One region of the Colwellia sp. Bg11-12 genome, then DNA from elsewhere that is predicted to be linked to it. Evidence: predicted binding sites of a transcription regulator. Region 1 holds the regulator's gene; each other region holds the start of a gene.
The links. The regulator FNR, encoded in region 1, switches genes on or off when oxygen is low (the NO sensors DNR and NnrR bind a similar motif). The targets are predictions, from matches to a motif close to TTGATCTAGATCAA.
Positions count from the first base shown of each region.

Region 2: the regulator FNR is predicted to act here: its motif matches at 3,196-3,209, upstream of H4J39_RS09360 (DUF3149 domain-containing protein).
Region 3: the regulator FNR is predicted to act here: its motif matches at 2,032-2,045, upstream of H4J39_RS02600 (FeoA family protein).

Region 1 is NZ_JACGUZ010000061.1:35,972-41,045, forward strand. Features, by position in the region: gene H4J39_RS08120 (heavy metal translocating P-type ATPase) at 1-1,838, shown strand, start outside; gene ccoS (cbb3-type cytochrome oxidase assembly protein CcoS) at 1,868-2,080, shown strand; gene H4J39_RS08130 (sulfite exporter TauE/SafE family protein) at 2,086-2,763, shown strand; gene fnr (fumarate/nitrate reduction transcriptional regulator Fnr) at 2,807-3,526, shown strand; gene uspE (universal stress protein UspE) at 3,673-4,599, shown strand; gene ttcA (tRNA 2-thiocytidine(32) synthetase TtcA) at 4,727-5,074, shown strand, end outside.
Region 2 is NZ_JACGUZ010000071.1:98,372-103,445, forward strand. Features, by position in the region: gene cysQ (3'(2'),5'-bisphosphate nucleotidase CysQ) at 1-128, shown strand, start outside; gene H4J39_RS09340 (YceI family protein) at 155-733, shown strand; gene H4J39_RS09345 (YheU family protein) at 778-1,032, opposite strand; gene H4J39_RS09350 (hydrolase) at 1,029-2,093, opposite strand; gene H4J39_RS09355 (flagellin) at 2,137-2,826, opposite strand; gene H4J39_RS09360 (DUF3149 domain-containing protein) at 2,978-3,106, opposite strand; gene H4J39_RS09365 (tetratricopeptide repeat protein) at 3,265-3,987, opposite strand; gene H4J39_RS09370 (ATP-binding cassette domain-containing protein) at 4,056-5,074, opposite strand, start outside.
Region 3 is NZ_JACGUZ010000050.1:156,779-161,852, forward strand. Features, by position in the region: gene feoB (ferrous iron transport protein B) at 1-1,726, opposite strand, end outside; gene H4J39_RS02600 (FeoA family protein) at 1,726-1,950, opposite strand; gene H4J39_RS02605 (TonB-dependent receptor) at 2,441-4,636, opposite strand; gene H4J39_RS02610 (CBS domain-containing protein) at 4,828-5,074, opposite strand, start outside.

The sequences.
Region 1 (5,074 bases):
TGATTGCCTTTGGATTATACTTTGGCGCTTTTTCAGGTATGGATGAGTACAACTTAATATACTTACGTTATGCAAGCTTATTTTTAACCATTCCTATTGTTACTTATGGCGCGTTACCCTTTTATAAAGGCGCGATTAATGCGTTAAAAATAAAGCGCTTATCGATGGATGTACCGGTTGCTATCGCTATTTCTCTCGCATTTTCAGCCAGTGCATGGGCGACCATTACTCAGCAAGGTGAAGTGTATTTTGAATCGGTGTCAATGTTCACCTTTTTATTGCTTATTGGTAAGTTTTTAGAATTTAGAGCACGAAGTCGAGCAGCAGAAGTTTCAGCTAACTTGCTTAAGCTAATGCCAATGACAGCAACAAAGCTCATCAATGAAGACGGTATAAAAAAAGAAATACTGGTTCCTGCTAAAAAACTTTGCCCTCTTGATATTGTTTTGATAAAGCCTGGAGAAGTTGTCCCTGCCGATGGCACCATTATTTCTGGTAGTAGCCAGCTTAATGAAGCGATGTTATCAGGTGAACAATTACCCTTAAATAAAGCGGTGGGCGATATAGTCTTTGCCGGTACTATAAATGGTGACGGTAATATTAACGTTGAAGTAAAACAGCCTAGTGAACATTCTTTTTTAAGCCAACTCATACGGTTAAGTGAATCATCTCAAGCACATAAACCCAAATTAGCTAAATTATCAGATAAAATAGCACAATATTTTGTTGCTCTTATTTTACTGACCGCTATAGGTACCGCTTTATACTGGCATCAACATTTACCTGAGGAAGCCTTTTGGATCACGTTGTCTGTTCTTGTTGCTACCTGCCCCTGCGCTTTGTCTCTTGCCACACCCACTGCGTTAACTTGTGCGACCACACGCTTAAACCGCGAAGGCATCATGATAAAATCAGCACATGTTATGGAGACCTTACCTAAGATAACCACCATTGCCTTTGATAAAACCGGTACCTTAACCTCGGGTGATTTTTCTATTAATCGAACTCAACTATTTAATAGTGAGCATTATAAATATAGTAAACAGCAAGTTTTATCTATAGCAGCAGCACTTGAGTCTTATTCAGAACACCCCTTAGCCAAACCGTTTAAATCATTTCGTGATTATTCATACACCACTGAACAGGTAGAGATTAAATCAGGTTTTGGCATTCAGGGTAAAGTGAATGGTAAATACTATCGGATAGGTAAACCACAATGGTTACTGAGTGAAACAAACAAATTAACTGAATTTGAAACCGCTTCATGTTTATTATTAGAAGATAATAAATTAGTGGCGGCATTTTATTTAACGGATGAGATCCGTGAAGATGCTAAAAAACTCTTAGGTAATTTGAAGAAAAAAAATATATATACCATTATGCTATCAGGTGATCACGCAGTGGGATGTAACAAAGTTCAAGCGTTACTTCATTTAGATGAAGTACACAGTACTTTGACGGCGACAGATAAAATGGCGATTATTAAGCGACAACCCAATGGTTCAACCGTTGCGATGGTTGGAGACGGCGTAAATGACACCCCCGTATTTGGCGCAGCTCATATTTCTATTGCGATGGGTAGTGGTACTGATATAGCCAAAAGCGGTGCAGACGTTATTTTATTGAATAATCGTTTAAAGTCAGTAACAACGCTGACACGTGTCGCGAGTAAAACACGCCGTATTATTTGGCAAAATTATTTATGGGCATTTGGTTATAATGCTATCGTATTACCACTTGCCGTTGCAGGTTTCATTACTCCATACATGGCTGTAATAGGCATGTCGGCGAGTTCAATATTAGTGATCACCAATTCATTACGTTTACTCAAAAAATAATCGTGACACAAAAATAGAGAATAAAGACAATGAGCATTATTTATATTTTGATCCCTATTGCGATAATACTAACGGCCTTAGGCATATATCTATTTTTTTGGGCAGTAAAAACTGAACAATTTGATGATTTAGAAAAACAAGGCATGAGTATTTTATTTGATGATAACAAAAATAAAAGCGCTGAGCGTTCAACTGAAACTAACAGTATAGAAAAAAAAGACAATGATACGGGTATTAAGTAACTAATATGCTAAGTATTGATTATTTATCTGCTTTTATTATTGGCTTATTAGGTTCGGGCCATTGCATTGGCATGTGTGGCGGCATAACCACTATGCTAACATCAGCAATATCTCCTCAACATAAGGTAAGTGATCAATTTAAACTGGTCAGTGCTTATAATTTTGGCCGTATTTTTTCTTATACCTTAATTGGTGGTATCGTTGGTTTTAGTAGTTCGATTGCTGCAAAAAATATTGGTGTGCCCTTAGGTTTTCTTCGACTGTTCGCCGCAGTATTTTTAATATTACTAGGCTTATACTTGGGTCAATGGCTAATGTGGCTATCAAAAGTTGAAAAAATAGGTAAAGTGCTTTGGCGCTTTTTATCACCATTAAGTAAGAGGTTTATCCCTGTAAAAAATACTAAACAAGCTTTAGCATTAGGCGCTATCTGGGGATGGCTACCTTGTGGTTTAGTTTATTCAACCTTAACTTGGTCATTAGCGAGTGGAAGTACTCTAAGTGGCGCCTTGATAATGACATGTTTTGGTTTAGGTACCTTGCCGGCATTGTTGAGTATTTCATTAGGTTCTTTTGGAATAAAGTCTTTGTTAACTAACATGAAATTTAAAAAAACAATGGCCTTTATGATAATTATGTATGGAATATACAGTTTAATGATTGCATATCAGCAGTTGTTTTAATATGATCGAAATTATTAAAGATAAATAAATCATTTAGGTTAATATGTATAAAAAGCCATGTTCTACATCTCAGCACATTCATTGTCAAAATTGTAGTATCAGTGAGCTATGTTTACCGTTTTCTTTAAATGAGAAAGAACTTGATACGCTAGACAGTATTATCGACCGTAAACGCCCTATTCATAAAGGTGAACAAATATTTCAAGACGGCGATAAAATGCAAGCGTTGTACGCTATTCGCTCTGGAACATTTAAAACATTCACGGTAAATGAACAAGGGGAAGAACAAATTACCGGTTTTCATTTAGCTGGCGATTTATTAGGTTTTGATGCTATTGCAGAATCAGAACACCCTAGCTTTGCAAAAGCGCTAGAAACATCAATGGTCTGTGAAATACCCTACAACACACTCGATACATTATCGAATACTATGCCGAAGTTAAAAAAACAAATTCTGCGTATGATGAGTTCGGAAATACGCTCAGATCAAGAAATGTTAACCTTACTTAATCGTAAAAATGCTGAACAGCGCTTGGCGACATTTATCTCAACACTAGCGAGTCGTTATCATGCGCGAGGGATGTCAGCGACAGACTTTCGCTTAACCATGACGCGAAGCGATATTGGTAATTATATTGGCCTAACGGTAGAAACGATTAGCCGATTATTAAATCGTTTTCAAAAAAATGAATTGATTGGCGTCGAAGGTAAGCTTATTACTATTTTAGATATGGATAAACTTAACGAGTGTGCTTCACTTTAGTTTCTATAGAAATTTACATAAAATGCTTAACATTGATCATGTTAAGCATTTTTTTTATTGAAATATTATGATGTAACGCAAATAACATGTACCAAATATAGTCTATTGTTAATATTATTAGTATTTAATGCGTTAGGAGTAAATGTATGGAAAAGTATAAAAAAATATTAGCCGTTATTGACCCCACCACTGAAAATCAAAAAGCGTTAAAGCGTGCTATTGAATTAGCTCGCTATAGTGGGGGAGAAATCACCGCATTTTTAACCATTTATGATTTATCTTATGAAATGACGACGATGCTTTCTGGCGAAGAACGTGAAGCAATGCGCCAGTCTGTTATTAATGATAGTCAACAATGGTTAGCAGAAAAAATTTCTGAAATTAATCACGATAATATTAACATAGACATTTGTATTATTTGGCATAACCGTCCATTTGAGAAAATAATCAAAAAAGTGCTTGCTGAAAATTTTAATATTGTTATCAAAGGCACACATCAACACGATAAGCTAAAATCTGTTATTTTTACGCCAACAGACTGGCATATTCTCAGAAAATGCCCTTGTCCTGTATTACTTGTTAAAGATCATAGCTGGCCAAGCAATGGTAATTTGCTTACCGCACTTAACATGGGCAGTGACGATGAAGAGCACAAAGCACTTAATAAAAAATTAACTCAAGAATCGATTGCTTTCTCATCACTCATTAAGGCTAATATCCACTTAGTTAATTCTTACCCAGGTACGCCTGTAAATATTGCCATTGAAATCCCAGAGTTTAATGCCTGCGAATATAACGAGACCATGTTTAACCACCATAGAAGTGCAATGGAAAGTCATGCAAATAGTTACAACATACCCATTGAAAACACGCACGTGAAAGAGGGTTTACCTGAAGATGTTATTCAAAGTATTTCTAACGAAATCGATGCAGAATTAGTTGTTTTAGGAACCATTGGCCGTACAGGAATTTCAGCAGCATTGATCGGCAATACCGCAGAGCACGTAATTGACCGTCTAAACTGTGATGTATTAGCCATTAAACCTGATGGCTACATTTCGCCTCTAGCATAAGGTCTATTAGCGTCAGGTTTAGATCTTTAAATATAAATTAAAAAGCCAAGAGTTTTCTTGGCTTTTTGCTATACTACGCGCCGTAAAAATCGATATTTTTTCATTATAAATAGCACTAGGAAACACTATGAGCGCTCAATCAGCGACACCAATAACAACTTTAACAGCCAGCCAAAAAATACAGCTGAGTAAACTTGAAAAACGCTTAAGACGCCATGTTGGTCAAGCTATTGCACAATACAATATGATAGAAGATGGCGATAAAATAATGGTTTGTGTCTCTGGGGGCAAAGACAGTTATGCCCTACTCGCTATTTTAATGTTATTGAAAGAATCTGCGCCCATTCATTTTGATATCGTGGCAGTTAACCTTGATCAAAAACAACCTGGTTTTCCTGAGCATATTTTGCCCGCATATCTAGAATCGTTGGGGGTTGAATACAAAATAGCGCAAGAAGATACCTATTCAATTGTT
Region 2 (5,074 bases), on a different contig from region 1:
ATAGTGAGTTTTTACCGTTAACTTATAACCAACGAGAAGGATTGATGAATCCTGATTTTATGACCTTAGGCGCGAGTAATATCCCTTGGCAACAAATTGTTAAACCTCACCGAGCAAAACGCTCTTAAATTTTATATTTTTTAAAGGACCCATTATGCGTGTTTTATCTATTTTTATATTAAGTCTTTCTTTATTAATTGCCTCTCCAGCTTACAGTGCTTGGCAACTTGATTCAAAAAACTCATCTTTAACCTTTGTTTCCATTAAAAAAGGCACTATTGCCGAAAATCACCACTTTAAAACATTTTCTGGTCTTATCAACGATAGTGGCTTAGTAAATATCAGCATTGACTTAAGCAGTGTTGATACCAATATTGCTATACGAGATGCGCGAATGGCTGAGTTTCTATTCGAAACAGAAAGTTTTGCACAAGCGAGCTTTAGTGCTCAGCTTAATACCTCTGATATTGACGCTCTCGCTGTTGGTTCAAGCGAACAAATTTCACTTAAAGGGAGTCTTAATTTACACGGCCAAGAGCAAGAACTTATGTTGAAGGTAATGGTGGCGAAGCTATCAGAAAAAAATATGATAGTAACAACTTTACAGCCTATTATTATTAAAGCAGAAGACTTTGCCTTAGTGTCAGGCATAAATAAGTTAAAGTCATTAGCAAGTTTACCAAGCATTGCTTATGCCGTACCGGTGAGTTTTGTGTTAACTTTTAGCCAATAGTCATGAGAAACGAACACAAGTGAGTGTTCGTTTCTGTTTACATATTACTGCGCTGATTCTTGCTCATTCTCTTGTTGGTCAAACTGGTCAAACTGGTCAATGGGCAAAATATTTACCGTATCATGAAGTTCTGAATAAACTAAGAATGCACTACCATTAGCCAACTGTGCTTTTACGTCGGCCACTTTTGCTGATAACGGCACATCGGCCTCACCGTACTCGGTTCCTTCTCGCAAAACAAATTCTCTAATAATACCGGTTAATGTATCTGGTTCTAGGTCTTTATAAGGGATAATCATAAGTAACTCTCTAAAAAATTTGGAACACGATGTTCTAGCCAAAACTTAGGTCTTAGAGGGTTATTACCATTGATAAACCCAACGTGACCGCCATTTTTACTAACCTCAAAACATATGTTGCTTGGAATACTGTTAATATCACGCGTATTTTCATCACATAAAAAGGGGTCATCATTTGAATGAATAATCAAACAGGGCTGTTTGATTTTATCCAAAATAAAACGCCCACTGGCTTGATGATAATAATCTTCAGCGCTCTCAAACCCGTTAATAGGTGCTGTAACCTGTTGATCAAATTGCCAAATGGTTTTAATTTCATCTAGTTTCTGTGACAGTTTTTGTGATAACGGAGCCGAAAGGAGATCACGCGCCATTTTATCTTTAATACTGTTTTTAAGCATGCCAACTAAGTATTTTTGGTAGATTCGCGAAAAGCCTTGGTTGATCCGCTTACTGCAGCTGGCTAAATGCAATGGTGCACAAATTATTGCCGCCGCTTGATAAGGGTTATCAGGTTCTTTTGCTAAATAACGCGCTAATACATTTCCACCGAGAGAAAAACCAATAATCGTCATCGGCAACTGTGGGTATTTTTGCTTTAAAAATTGTGTCAAATAGCTAATGTCATCCGTATCACCACTGTGATATGAACGGGCTTTTCTATTAACTCGTCCACTACAACCTCTAAAATGCATAAGCACGCCTAGCCATTTCTTCTCTTTTATAGCCGACAACATACCTTTGGCATAGTGGCTATTAACCGAGCCTTCTAAGCCATGTAGAACGACAACCAAAGGACGAGTTTCATCTTGTGTAGGTTTATCAGTCCATGCTAAATCAATAAAATCTCCATCAGGTAATTCTAACGTTTCATTGCAAGTTTCTAGATGTTTTTTAGATCTTAAAAATTTGGCAAGAATAGTTTGGCAATGAGCATTGTGCAGCCACCAAGCGGGAATGAATTGACTTTGAGTAAACATTTTAAAGTAATAGAGGTCTGTGGTGATTTTTGAATAATATGATTGTAAGTGAATTGAAAATAAATAGATATTGTCAGCCAAAAATAAAGCTCACCTTGTTAAGCCTGATCATAAAATGTTCATGCTAGACTCTTTGATTAATGAGTATACCTTTGCGAGACTCTTCATCCTTTTTATTAATCACGGCAGCTTGTAAAATAACATTTATGCGTTCTTTCTCAGAAGTTACTGACGCGTAATCAGTATCTTCAACACGAGAGCGCGATTCGTTCACGTTAACGCGTGTGGTTTCATAAGTAGAAACTTGGCTACCCAAAGCATTACTTTGTGCACCGAGTGCGCTTGCTGATTCATTAACACGGGAAAATGCATCTTCTAGTGCTGCTTGGTTTGTCGTTGGATCACTGACATCTAAGCCTGAAATAAAACTAGGATCACCGAGTACTTCTCCAGCTACAGCATTTATTTGTTCGGTTAATTGGTCTAGCTCGTTTTGGATAGCGCTTGGATCGCTAAGCGGGCTTCCCGATTGAATAGATAAAACATTGGCTCTTTGTAAACTTTCATTAATAGCCGATAGTCCGCTTTCTTGAACGTTATTAGTATTGATTTGATCTTGGGCATTAGCACTTTTTTGTTGATAACCATTGATTTGAGCGGTTAAACGATTTGATATCTGTAAGCCAGCGGCGTCATCAGCCGCACTGTTTACGCTTTTTCCTGAAGATAGCTTTTCATCTGTTTCTTCACGCTCTTTAGTTTTACGTTCAATATAGCTGAGTGAAGAGGATGGTTGATTAATGGATAAATTCATAGGCACACCCAATATTTCACATTAATTGTGTGAGCAATACATCACAATTAATTCAGATAAGTGTACTTAGTATAGTCAATATCACCCTTTTGAACGATTTTTGTACATAAAATATTATGAATAAGTGGCTTTAGAAAATAGCTAATGCTAATCAGTTATTTTCATTAATATTTTTAAGAAAATAGTAGATGTAAAATGCACCAATACCTAAAAGAATTGCTAAACCACCAAAAGAATAAAGCACAACAGGATCATTAATAATCATATCGAAAAAGTTCATAACAGACTCCATAAAAATAAATGAGTTACAACAAAAATGGCTATAACTTAATGTCATAGCCATTTTAAATCGGTACTCACTTTATGGTTGTGATATAGATCAAAGATTCTTTAATTTGACGGTTGTACCTTTAAAGTTTTATAAAAGGATATGCAATTTTATTTCTTAGCTTTCAATTCTTCTTGTTCAATAAATTGTTGATAGAGTCTGTTGGCTTTTTCTCTTGCTTCACTTATTTGTACACTACTGAGTTTTAATTCGTCCATATCTCTACTTTTTTCTGCATCTTTATAACCATTGCTTGCCGCAATAATATTCCATACATAAGACATTTCTACGCTTTTTTCTACGCCTAATCCTTCAAAATGCATAAGCGCCAAGTTAAATTGTGCTAAAGCGTAATTTTGCTTTGCTGCCGTTGTATACCAACGGGCCGCCTGCTTATAGTCTTTATAAGTACCTAAACCGTTAAAATACATCACACCTAGATTAAATTGCGCGCCAACTAAGTCTTTTATCGCTGCTCTTTCCATAAGTGTAAAAGCTTTTTTTAAATCTTTTTTAACAACCACACCTTCAGAATACATAAGTGACAAGTTAAATAGGGCCTCAGAGTAGCCTTGTGCAGCAGAAAGAGACAGCAACTCGAATGCTCTGTTAGGATCTTTTTTCACCCCATAGCCATTTAAATAAATCATAGCCATTTGGTATTGTGCAGGAGAGTACTTTTGGGCAACCAGCGGCTCAAACTCTTCAATAGCGGCTTTAAAAGCGCCACGGTTTAATTCATAAATACCTTTATCAAGATCACCTTGAAAGGCAAAGCTTGAAAAACTGCTAAGCAATGCTAGATAAAAAAGGGCGAATGCTGTTTTTTTCATAAGGTTCTCATTATTTTAAGGGTATTGATATTAAGTGTAGCAAGTAATATAAAATTTATAATTAAATTTTATATTGAAACTTGTAACATAACTTCTTCAATTTGTTCTTCTAATTCAAGCCAATACATTTCATTTTCTTCAATGTTTGCTTTGAGACTCGCTTGTTGCTTAATGAGTGTCGCTAAGCGTGATTTATGCTCACTTTGATATATATCACTTTCGGCTAATATCGCTTCCACCTCAGCTAATTCGGTATGCAATAGCTGTACTTTTTTCTCGTACTTATCTGCTTGCTTACGCAACGGTGATGCTTTTTTGCGTAATTCAGCCTGTTCTTTTCGTAATTGTTTCTTATCAACAATTTCAGCAGATTTTGCTGGCTTGGTATTTTTGAGTGTTTGCTTTTTATCGTCGTTTAACCATTGTTGATAATCGTCAATATCTCCTAAAAACTCATTAACTTGCCCATTAGCCACCAAGAAAAATTCGTCAACACATGATTCTAATAAAAAGCGATCATGGGCGATCAAAATAATAGCCCCTTCGAAATCTTGTAAAGCGAAGACCAAGGCTTGACGCATTTCTAAATCAAGATGGTTAGTGGGTTCATCGAGTAATAATAATTGTGGTTTCTCATTAACAATTAATGCCAATACCAAGCGTGCTTTTTCTCCACCAGACATGGTTTCTACCGGTGATAATGCTTGGTCGCCAGTAAAACCAAAACTGCCTAAAAAACTCCGAGCTTGTAACTCTGTGGTTTCAGGTCTCGCACGGACAATATGTTCAATAGCACTGCTTGGCATATGTAATTGTTCAAGTTGATGCTGAGAAAAGTAACCTATGGTTAAATCTTGAGCACAATAGCGTTCGCCATTAATTAACGCTATATCACCAGCTAACGACTTTATCAGTGTCGATTTACCTGCGCCATTTCTCCCTAGAAGACCTATTCGACTTCCGGGCACAAGTGTTAAACCGACATCTCGTAAAATAATGGCTTCTTGGCTATAGCCACAGGTCGTTTCTTTTAAGGCCAATAACGGATACGGCAGTGTCTCGGGTGTTTTGAAACTAAAGGTAAATT
Region 3 (5,074 bases), on a different contig from region 1:
TTTCAGCATTTGTATCAGTATATAAACTATTAAAAGTAGCCACTAACGCTTCTTTGGCAAACAAACCCGTAATAATACCGACACTTGCTTGCCAGTTGTCTTCCTTAATTCCCATCGGTGCAAGTAAAGGGGTAACAACCTGAGCACTTTTACTTAATACAGACTCTTGAGAGTCTTGGTGACCAAACTGACCATCAGTACCTAATGAGTTAAAGAAGTTAAGGACACAAACCACTAAAACAATCGTCTTACCCGCTCCCAAAATAAATGAACGAGTGCGTTGCCAAACACGATGTACAAGATAAGAAAGTTTAGGTATTTCATAAAGCGGTAATTCCATAATATTGACAGAATTTTTACCCATTAATACCGTGTGCTTTAATAAGAAGCCGGTAAAAAGAGCCGCGGCTATTCCGATTAAATACAGTAAGAAAACTAAGTTTTGTCCTGAGTCAGGAAAAAATGCAGCAGCAAATAGCGCATATACGGGTAAACGCGCACCACATGACATAAACGGCGACATCATTATCGTAGTGATACGTTCGCGCTCACTATCAAGAATTCGTGCTGACATTACAGCAGGAACCGTACAGCCAAAACCAACAATTAAAGGCACAAAAGCTTTACCGGGTAAACCAATTTTTTGCATAGCACTGTCAACCACAAACGCTGCACGCGCTAGGTAGCCACTGCTTTCTAAAATCGATAAGCCAATAAATAAACAAGCGATGATTGGAATAAAAGTCGCGACTGTTTGAATACCTAAGCCAGCACCTTCAATGAGAGTGAGCAGCCACTGAGGTAAATCAAAACTGGATAAAAAGTGTAGAGGATAGTCAACAAAGATAGCGCCAGCTAAAATATCAAAAAAATCAATAAAAGCACTACCTACATTAATCGCAAACATAAACAATAAGTACATCATGCCCAGGAAAACGGGAACACCTAACCATGGATGAAGAATAAAATGGTCAAGGCGATCACTCAAACTTATCTCAGGTTCTTTTTTTGAGTTTGGCAGATTTTTTTTAATATCAATCAATAATTGCTGAATGAATTCATAACGCGCCTGCATAATACTAATAGCATCAGTATTCGTTTGCTGACAAGCACCTTGATCATTACAAGAGCCACATTCAAGGTCAATCAAGGCTTCAGTTGAATTTTGATCAGCAAGTTTACTAACGATGCTTGGTGATAAAATTAATTTTTTAGGACGTTGAGTCGCTTTAGGTAATTCAAGTAAAGCCTCTTCAACTTTCTTTAAAGTATCTTTAGCTAAACTATTGGCAATAATAACTTTACAGCCCAGTTCTTTGGCTAAGATATTGGTGTCAACTGTTTGAGCTTCTTTGCGATCTGATTTATTAATAACCAGTAATAAGGGTAAACCGAGTTCAAGTAATTGTGTGGTTAAATACAGTTGGCGCTTTAATTGAGTCGCATCAACAACATTGATCAAACAATCAATGCCTTTGTTTTTAAGAAAGTCTTGAGTAATAGTCAGATCTTTACTTTGCTCAGATCGAGTTGCAAGAGAGCTAATACCAGGTAAGTCTGAGAGTAAAACTTGATTATTATTAAATGAGAAATGATGCTGTTTTGTCGCTACAGTAACACCAGTCCAGTTTCCAGTTTGTTGTTTCGCACCAGTTAAGGCATTAAAAAAGGTGCTTTTTCCTGAGTTGGCAAAACCAACTAGAGCCAAATGTAAAGCTTGTGACATTAGACTATTTCTATACCTATTTGTTGAGCAATACTTGGCGCTAAACAAATCTTAGTACCATGGAGGTGAAAGGCAAGTGGCCCATTAAATGGAGCTTTATGGGCTAATGATATTTCAGTTTTTAACGCAAATCCTTGCTCGATTAACTTTGACGTTAAATCGAAATTTGTCGGTAACGTTCTGATCACCGCTCGCTGGGTACGCGTTAATTGTGAAAGGGTCATAAACAACAACTCAAATAATAATGATTATCATTTGATTCTACTTTACTATTAACTTTTCAGCAAGCGTATATGACAGCGGAATTGATCTAAATCAGCAAAAAATAATCTACCCGCTAATTTACTTTGGAAATTCATTAGCTAACAAACGATCCATATTCTTAGTGTAAAAAATATGAGTCGACTTTTATGTACGACTCCCCTAAAACTAGAAGTTCAGCAACCGTAAATGTGCTCCCTCATGTCAATAGTATGATGGCATCAATAGATGAAGAAGCTCGTCACTGTGTTCAAAATCAGAAATAATAAACGAGGTGACTAACCGTGTATTACTGAGATTTCAAATTCATGGCGAAAGTGACTTCTACTCTTTTTGATCCCGTATGTTCACACCTGCCACTATTGTTTAAATAAGAACCGGCAAGCCTTACCAATAAGCTATATTCACTTATCGGTAAGCGCCAATATTTATCATTATTTTAGTATTAGCAAGTTAAAAGCTGTATGTCATTTCAGCCCAACCACTTGTACCTTCAGCAGGTAAACGGTCCATCAGTGTAATTTCACTGCCTTTAACTCGGTTATAGCCACCTAAATGATTTTGGTATTCTTTATCTAGCAGGTTATCAATACCAAAACGAAGAGTTAATTCATTATTAACGTAGTACTGCGCATCTATATTGACGACACCATAACCTGCACTTACTTTTTCCAGGTTCGTTAATGAAACATCTTTTTGTGCCGACGCGATAACTAAAGCTAAGTTTGCTGACCAATTTTCAGTAAAGTAACTGGCACTTATCTGACCATTTAATGGCGCAATACGATACAAGTTGTCGTTAATATCACGACGTTCACCGCGAACATAACTGACCACTGCTGATAGCTGAATGTGATCATTGACATAGTAATGACCGTTTACGTCAGCCCCATAAAGTTTGGCATCAACATTAGTAAATTTAAGAGGATTGTTGTCTCCCGACATCATCTGAGCCATCATTTTTGCTGACATATCTGACATACCTAGTGGTGTACCTTGAATATAGTTATCAATATTTTGATAAAAAACATGAGGTGCAATCATCGCTTTGGGGGTTTGATAAGTGAAACCAATATCCGCTTGATACGCCGTTTCACTTTTAAGATTTATATCTCCAATATAAGTGTTACCGTCAGCTAAACCACCTGTTGACTCCATAGGTGTCCAAAGATAAAGCTCTTGATATGATGGCGCACGATTTTTTAAACCGAGCCCCATATACAGTGATAATTCTGTCGATAATTGTGTTTCAGTACTTAACGCGATATCGACATTAGTATCAGCTACACTGCGGTCACTATGATTAAAGTTATCACGTAAGTTTTTAGCTAAATCAGCCATACTAGGCATCGTTGAGCTCATACCAGAATTGATTGTATTCATAGTGCTCGCCATAGGCATCATCATGGCCATTGATGTTGCTACTTCTCCAGCATCAGATTCTGCTCTTTTTAAGCGTGCCCCCAACTGAATTTTAGTCTCACTATAGGTTTGCTGCCACTGAGCAAATAGTCCAAGACGGTTATCTTCAACATCATTAAAATTAACGACTTCAAACATTGCATTGTTTGGATTCGTGATCACAGAGTCGTGTTCAGCTAAATATCCATCTAAACCAAATGATAAACCACCAAAAGAAAACGCTTTTCCAACCGTAAATTTAAAATTAGTCGTTATGCCTGTAGCGTTATTGCGACGATATTTTTCAGGGTTACTGTTAAGTCGCATATCAAAATTAGTCATGCCATGATCCGCATCGGTATAACCTAATAACCAGTCAGCTTGCCAGTCTGCCAACATAAAATTACCGTCTAAACTTGCTCGATGACTGAAGATATATTCAATATCCATCGGTAATGCTGGCGTACCTGAATCTTGTGTATCGGTATAATGGTAACTGAAACCGGTTTCACTCGTAGCGCCAACATAACGCAAATCAGCACCCAACTGACGTTTAGCATAAACTGTTGGTGATATTTTTTTACCATCACCACTTTCCATGCTGTTACCGTCTTGCAAGTTGGCGTAAAACAAACCGCCTAGATTACCTTTAGCAATATTAACGACTGAGGATAACGTTTGTGCTTCGTTATTACTTCTTGCTCCAACTTGTAAATCTCCATCTACGGCTAATTTGTCACTATTATGTGACTCTGCTTTACGCATTTTTACATCAATAGCGCCGCCAATGGTGTTAATACCTGCAGAAACAGGTGCAATACCCCGATATACGGTCATTGACTCGACAATAAGTGGTGTTGAATAACTTAGTGGCGTGTCCATAGCGTTAGGTCCAGCGCCAATAACGGCTTGACCATCGAGGGTCGTTGAAATGCGATCACCGTATAATCCACGATATTGCGCAATACCTGTTACAGGGCCATTTCTGTTAACATTTGCACCTGGCACCGACATTAGCCAACGAGCTAAGTCTGGCTCAGTCGTTTTACCTTGTGCATAGCTTTCATTATTTTCAATACCGAGACGGTGGCGCTGATTAGTGATGGTGATCACTTCAATGTCATCTATGTTAGCTTCACTCGCATTTGGAGCAACCGTATTATTGGCAAAAGCATTGGCTGAACAAAAGCTATTAGAAAGTAGAAGAGAACTTATTGCCAAAACAATAGGCTTAATTGAAAACGTCATAGGTATTTCACTTATTTTTATTTAAATATAGAAAATGGGTATAACGTTATTCTGCTAGCTAGAGCTTTTGAAAACAAAGGAAAAACAAAGAAGTGCGACATATTGTCGCAATAAAAAGCCACTTATTTCGTCTAAATCAAACAGTGGTTAATAAATGTCAGAATAATAAATATCAATAAGAGAGTAAATGACTAGGTTTTTGTTTCTGCAGTTTGCGCTGCATTTCTTTTTCCTAACATTTTCATAATGTCACGCCAGGTTAATATCCCTACTGGCATATTATTATTATCAACAATAGGAATACACGACGTATTAGTATGATTAAAAATATCTATGGCATCAAAGGCATTAGCATCGGGTGTTAGCGTGATTAGCTTTCTGTTCTGAATTTGATGAGCTTTTTTGTTTAAAGTCGCTAAATCTCTGGCTAGCTCTCCA